DNA from 2 places in the Bacillus sp. JK74 genome. Region 2 is predicted to be linked to the other one. Evidence: a T-box and tRNA genes for the amino acid it is inferred to sense, from the RefSeq annotation. Region 2 holds a T-box; the other holds one or more tRNA genes.
What was found. A T-box is a leader RNA that pairs with one kind of tRNA and senses whether it is charged. The one in region 2 lies ahead of alaS (alanine--tRNA ligase), so its partner is inferred to be a tRNA-Ala.

Region 1 (3,415 bases), on a different contig from region 2:
TGAACGAGTTGTTTTTCAGCCTCTCTATAAAAGCCGATCGCCTTTACATACTGCTTTTGATCAAATTCATACATGCCGCGGAAAAATAAAGAGTAATAGCACAGCAGGCCGGAAATTCCTTTATTTGATGCTTCGATTTTTTCCAGCAGCTCGTCAATTGTCGGTCTCACACGGGTAGTCACCGGTTCTAAATAATCCAGCATGAGCTGATGGCGGAATTTCATGAGGGTGTAGTAAATCAGTAGATACTCGTCTTCTTCCATCTCATTTATTTCTTGTTCCACTTCCGCTTTCAAAATCTCCGCATCCGGAACACTGAACTGACGTATCATTTTGTACCATTCATTAATCTTAACGCCAACCTCCGATGACGGTAAAACAGAACTCACAAGGCCACTCCTCCTTTTATATAATATTCTAACATTTCCATAATATGTTTGGACGAAAAAAAACCGCAATTTGTTTGCAGTTGCCAGATTACTTATTTTCACATAACTGTTGGAAACGTCCATTCTATTTGCGATAATAAAACTAATGTATGGGGAATATAAATGGGAGGGATTAAGGATGTGTCATTTAAAATGAGCCTTACTTTATCACTCAAATGTTTTAAGCTGTATGAAAATGTGTACTTTGGGATAGCGTTTATAAGTAGACTCTCTACAAGTCTACTTTATTTTTTTCTCATAAATAAACGAGGTGAAAATCAATGGATGGTATAGAATTTTTAGAAAATATGACACGACTCGGAGTACTCATTTTGGTGTTCTCAGGATATGCTGTTTATTGGAAATTAGGTAAAACAAAAAGAGAGCGAGGGCTTACAAAATTTGAAGCTTGTCTTAGGTTCTCTGTCATGTTCGGTATATTAGCTTGGGGGGGTTCGACTCTTGCTTTGAGTTTATGGTCATAATCTTTTTTGTCGATATTTTACTTATCCTGTCTAAACAGATTAAAACTAGATAAATGTACCCTTATTTAGAAAAATGTGTTACCGTGTAGTTTCTTGTACAAGTTTCTAAAAGAGGAAGTTATAATGTTGAAAAGATTAGTTTTTCTGGCGTTGACCCTACTTCTTGCTATTGCTACAATAGCGCCAACAGTTTCAGCAGAGGAAGAGAACGGGTTAGATGGATTAACTAAAGAACAAATTGAAAAATTTTGAAAAGAAGTTGAGTACATCTTTACTAAGATTGTAATTTTTGAAGAAGAGACAGGCTACACAGTTAATGAGGATGAGCTTGAAAAGTCTCCTTATACCAAAGGTCAAAAAGAGGGTATGATCGCTTTCGCTAAATATATGAATAAGGAATATAAGTATGCAAGTGTCCAAAAGAACACTGTTCGAAGATGCCTTGAAGATGCTATTGGTATCTCTAAAGGAGCATTAGATAAAGTTCAAAAGGCAATTGAAAAAGGAGATTGGTGGACAGTATTAGAATATCTGGGCAAATTAGGCGTAGCAATTTCTCCACCAGTATTATTTACATTCTTCCTGTTCTGCGGTGCTACACCAGCAAAGGTTGCTCCGCAAGAAAATTGATAAACAATAAAGCCGCCTTTAGAGGCGGCTTCTTCAATCCTAATTGAAGGCGAAAAGCAACTAAACTTCCTCAAAATAAATTTTTCGTCCCCAAATTGTCCCCAATTGCTTTTTTGGGCTATTGGCTCTGTTCCTGACAAATAAAAAAACCCTTATAGAATAAGGGTTTAAAGGTATGGAGCCAAGGGGGCTCGAACCCCTGACCTCTACGCTGCCAGCGTAGCGCTCTCCCAGCTGAGCTATGGCCCCGTGCTGTAACGTCATGTTTTATTATAGACGACTCTTCTATGAATTTCAAGCAGAAAATTCAGTTTGCTCATATTTTCCTGAGACGTTTTTCGAACATAAAAAGAAGACCCTCCGGGGGCCTCTTCGTTTATCGCACGAGCATGATTAAAATGATGCCGAGGATGACACGGTAAATGGCGAACGGGACAAGCTTAATCCGGTTAATGAGCCGAAGAAAAAATTTGACGACTAAGAGGGCGACGACAAAGGCGCAGATAAAGCCGACAAGAAAAAACGGAATCATGTCATAAGAAAGACTGCCCCAGTATTTCACCAGCTTCAGAAGGCTTGCGCCCGCCATAATCGGAATGGCCATAATAAATGTGAAGTCTGCGGCTGCCCGGTGATTCAAGCCGACAATGACACCTCCGGCAATCGTTGAGCCTGAGCGGGAAAATCCGGGCCATAAGGCGAGACACTGGAATAATCCGACACAGAAAGCCTGTTTGTAGGTGATTCTGTCCACCGTATCGATCGTTTCTTTCCTTTTATTGATCCAGTCCGCTATAAGCATAAGCACAGCTCCGGCAATTAATCCGTAAGCGACCGTTCTGACGGAGAATAAATAGCGGTCAATGAAATCCTCAAATAAAAAGCCGAGCACCGCCGCCGGAACAAGACCGACGGCGATTTGCGAGATGGTCAGCCTGTATCCCTTCCGCTGATCGCGCGTGACGTTTTTTTTGAGGCCGAGTAAATGTAATATCCGATCCTTAAACACAATGGCCACCGCCAGAATCGAACCGAGCTGAATCACCACTTTGAAGGAATTGGCGGCTTCCGGATTCATCAGGCTTCCGGATTTCAGCCAAATGTCATCCGCTATGATCATATGTCCCGTGGAAGAAACCGGCGCGTATTCCGTCAGCCCTTCCACGATTCCCAAAACGGCTGCTGTGAACATCTCCCATAGTGTCATCCCATTCTTCCCTTCATTCATCATTTACAAAAGAGAAGCTCTCCTCTGAAGGAAAGCCTGTCTTATAATAAATATCATGTCCGTTCCAATTTTATGACTTCGATACAGCATCATTTTTTTCTTCTTCATATAAATGCGAACGCATTTTGAACCAATCAAACAGATGGGTCGTGACCACTTTGATGACCGCATACCCCGGGATGGCCAAAATAATGCCGACAACCCCGAACAGCTTTCCGGCGGTTAAAAGAACAAAGATGATGGTAATCGGGTGAATGTGAAGATTTTTCCCCATGATCTGCGGCGAAATTAATTTACCTTCCACGAGCTGGACAACGGTCCAGACAATCGCAAGTTTCAGCAGCATAAGAGGCGAAGTGACCAACGCGATAATAATCGCCGGCGTGATGGCAATGGTCGGCCCTAAATACGGAACAACGCTCGTACAAGCGGCAATGACCGCAAGCAGGGAAGCATAATCAAGTCCGATAATCAGATAGCCGATAAATAATAAAAACCCGATGCAGAAGCTGACGATGACCTGTCCTCTGATATAGGAGCTTAATCTGTGGTTCATTTCACTAAGCATCGTATACGTTTGTTCTTTCAGACGGGTGGGCACAAACTTTAAGATATAGATCGGCAGTTTTTTGCCGTCTTTCAGC
Region 2 (3,415 bases):
CCGTCACGCTTGCGCCTTTTTGAATCGTGCCGCTATCCACCGTGCCTTCGTGTACATGCTGACCGTTCGGAGCTTTTTTCACGTCCTTAATGGTTACGACAGCCTGCTCGCTTCTCAGCACTCCTCTGTCACCGATCTGTCCGCCGCTTTCAGCATAGAAAGGCGTTTTGTCGAGAAGGATTTGGACGGTATCCCCTTCCTGCGCCTCGCTGATTAATTGACCGTCATGAAGAAGCTCGATTACCTTCGCTTCAGCTTTTACGGAATTGTAGCCGACAAACGTGCTTTCTGCAGTAATGTCGCGCAATGCGCCGCCCTGCACCTGCATGCTTCCTACATCTTGGCGCGCATTTCTCGCCCGTTCACGCTGTTTTTCCATTTCGGCTTCAAAGCCTTTATGGTCAACCTTCATTTGCTCATCTTCCGCGTATTCCTCCGTCAATTCAACCGGGAATCCGTATGTATCGTACAGTTTGAATACGTCTTGTCCGGAGATGATGCCGCTGCCTTTTTCCTTCTCTTTCTTTATCACGTCGGATAAAATGGCCAGACCTTCGTTTAATGTTTCATGGAAGCGCTCTTCCTCCGTTTTGATGACTTTGGCGATAAACTCTTGCTTTTCTTTCACCTCCGGATAGAAAGCGTCCATAATTCCTGCAACAGTCGGAACCAGCTCGTACATAAACGGACGGCTGATACCGATGGTTTTCGCGTATCGCACCGCCCGGCGCAAGAGGCGTCTCAGTACATACCCGCGCCCTTCATTTGACGGCAGAGCTCCGTCGCTTACCGCAAATGCGACCGTTCTGATATGATCGGCGATCACTTTAAAGGCCGTATCCTTCACTGCATCCTTTCCGTAAGTATCTCCGGAAATACGCTCTGTTGCTTCAATAATCGGCATAAACAAATCAGTGTCAAAGTTTGTCGGGACGTCCTGAATCACGGAGACCATCCGTTCAAGCCCCATGCCCGTATCAATGTTTTTCTTCGGAAGCGGTGTGTACGTGCCGTCCGGGTTGTGGTTGAACTCTGAGAATACCAGGTTCCACACTTCAAGATAGCGGTCATTTTCGCCGCCCGGATACAATTCAGAATCTGACAGATCATTGCCGTATTTCTCGCCGCGGTCATAGAAAATTTCTGTATTCGGTCCGCTCGGGCCTTCGCCGATATCCCAGAAGTTCCCTTCCAGACGGATGATTCTTTCTTCCGGAACGCCGATTTTTTCCGCCCATAGCGTATAAGCTTCTTCATCCTCAGGGTGAACCGTTACAGACAGCAGCTCCGGATCAAAGCCGATCCACTTTTCGCTCGTTAAAAACTCCCAAGCCCACGTGATGGCTTCTTCTTTAAAATAATCACCGATGGAAAAATTTCCGAGCATCTCAAAGAACGTGTGGTGGCGCGCCGTTTTCCCCACATTTTCAATATCATTTGTGCGGATTGATTTTTGCGCGTTTACAATTCTCGGATTCTCCGGCACAACGCGGCCGTCAAAGTATTTTTTCAGCGTCGCAACGCCGCTGTTGATCCATAATAAAGACGGATCTTCATGCGGAACCAATGAGGCGCTCGGTTCAACGGCATGGCCTTTTTCTTTAAAGAAATCTAAAAACATTTGACGCACTTCAGCAGAAGTTAAGTGTTTCATCTATATTCCTCCTTATCACTACCCGAAATTCTCTTTTGCGACAGCAAAAAAGCTCTCTCCCTATGCAAACCATGCGTTCACACAGGGACGAGAGCTGTCTCGCGGTACCACCCTGATTACAGGCCGAAAAAGGCCTGTCACCTTTCATCCCGTAACGCAGGATTGCGGCAGCCTTTAACTGCACTCAGGATTAGCTTCGGCCGATCTTCTGCTGAAGCTCCTTTCAGCGTATCGGAGCTTCTCTCTTAAACAGGGCTTCGGCGTACTCATATCCGTCACTCGAGATTCGTATGTATTCTACTCGAAATTATAGACAAGCAGAACCCGAATGTCAATGTTCCGTCCTGATCCGCAAAAAGTGAATGGCCGTCACTTTTAAAACGGCTGCCGCCGGAACAGCGAGAATCATGCCGGGAATGCCCGCGAGCTCCCCTCCGGCAAGAAGCGCAAGCATGATCACGACGGGGTGCATCCTGAGACTTCGCCCGACAATGAGCGGGCTCAAAATGTTTCCTTCTATAAATTGAAGAATAAAAATCGTGACGATTACGATGATCACAGCCTTGGAGGAAATCGCCAGCGAAAGGAGCAGCGCCGGCACAGCGCCGATAAACGGACCGAAATACGGGATGACATTCGTAATCCCGATGGCAAGGCCCAAAATCAGCGGGTAAGGAAGCCCGAACAGCCAAAATGAAACGCCGGCTATGAACCCGAGCAAAAAACAAACGAGAAGCTGACCGCGGATGTAATCACCGAGAGAGTCGTCCACATCCCGCAGAAATTCACTCCCCCTTTTTCTCCAGGATTTCGGCGTCAAATACCAGACCGTCTTTTTCATAACGTCTATATCCTTCACCATATAGAACACGAGAAAAGGAATCGTCGCCGCGATCAGGATATAATCAAGCATGAAACGGATGCTTCTGATCGTGCTTTCAATCGTGCCGGCAAGAAACGTTTCTGTCTGCTGAATCATTTTGTCCATCCGATGGTGCATGCCGTCAGGCCAATGATCCGTGTGATTATGCAGATGCCTCAGCATGCTGTTGTAGTTTTCGGCCAGACCGGGAATGCTCTCAGACAGATCCTGCAGCTGTTCAATTAAAACAGGAACCCCTTTATAAACCCCCCAGCCGATTCCGCCGAAAAACAGGCAATAAATCAGAAGCAGGCTTAAAGTTCTAGGCATCCCTTTTCTATGAAGCCATTCAGTAATCGGAAGTAAAAGATAAGCAATAAATACTGCGATGAATATAGGAATAAAGAGAGATTTTATAACAAGCCAAATGGGAGACCATAACATATCGAGCATGCAAAAGACATACACTGTTAACAAAACGAGCAGACATACAGCCGTCCACATTAAGAGCTGCAGCGGTTTTTGAAGCATGACGTTTCACCTCTTGCTTTATCTTTTGACAGAAAGCCGGAATTATTCCCGTTTCATAAACTCCGCCTTATGACGCAGACCTCTTGACGGAAATAATTATCAGAAATTACGAAATAATCTAACTAATATTCATAAAAGTCTGTATAACCATCGTAATGTGTTAAAGGATTTCAAAACTGTCCAGTCAATATGACTCATGTTTTTTAAGGAGGATGGCCATGATTTCATTTCAGGATGTAAATAAGCACTACGGACATTTCCACGTGCTGAAAAACATTAATCTGCACATTAAAAAAGGGGAAGTCGTCGTTATCATCGGACCTTCAGGATCGGGAAAAAGCACGCTTCTCCGCTGCATTAATCAGATG

Region 1: it has a tRNA-Ala gene. The T-box ahead of alaS (alanine--tRNA ligase) is inferred to sense a tRNA for this amino acid. The anticodon was not compared.

The regions. Positions count from the first base shown of each region.
Region 1 is NZ_JBSJQB010000001.1:15,602-19,016, forward strand. Features, by position in the region: gene ACWJJ5_RS00075 (response regulator aspartate phosphatase) at 1-389, opposite strand, end outside; gene ACWJJ5_RS00080 (hypothetical protein) at 710-913, shown strand; gene ACWJJ5_RS00085 (hypothetical protein) at 1,037-1,165, shown strand; gene ACWJJ5_RS00090 (hypothetical protein) at 1,280-1,543, shown strand; tRNA gene ACWJJ5_RS00095 (tRNA-Ala) at 1,720-1,792, opposite strand; gene ACWJJ5_RS00100 (undecaprenyl-diphosphate phosphatase) at 1,920-2,750, opposite strand; gene ACWJJ5_RS00105 (AI-2E family transporter) at 2,842-3,415, opposite strand, start outside.
Region 2 is NZ_JBSJQB010000003.1:333,100-336,514, reverse strand. Features, by position in the region: gene alaS (alanine--tRNA ligase) at 1-1,654, opposite strand, end outside; T-box leader at 1,735-1,942, opposite strand; gene ACWJJ5_RS11830 (AI-2E family transporter) at 1,986-3,047, opposite strand; gene ACWJJ5_RS11825 (amino acid ABC transporter ATP-binding protein) at 3,266-3,415, shown strand, end outside.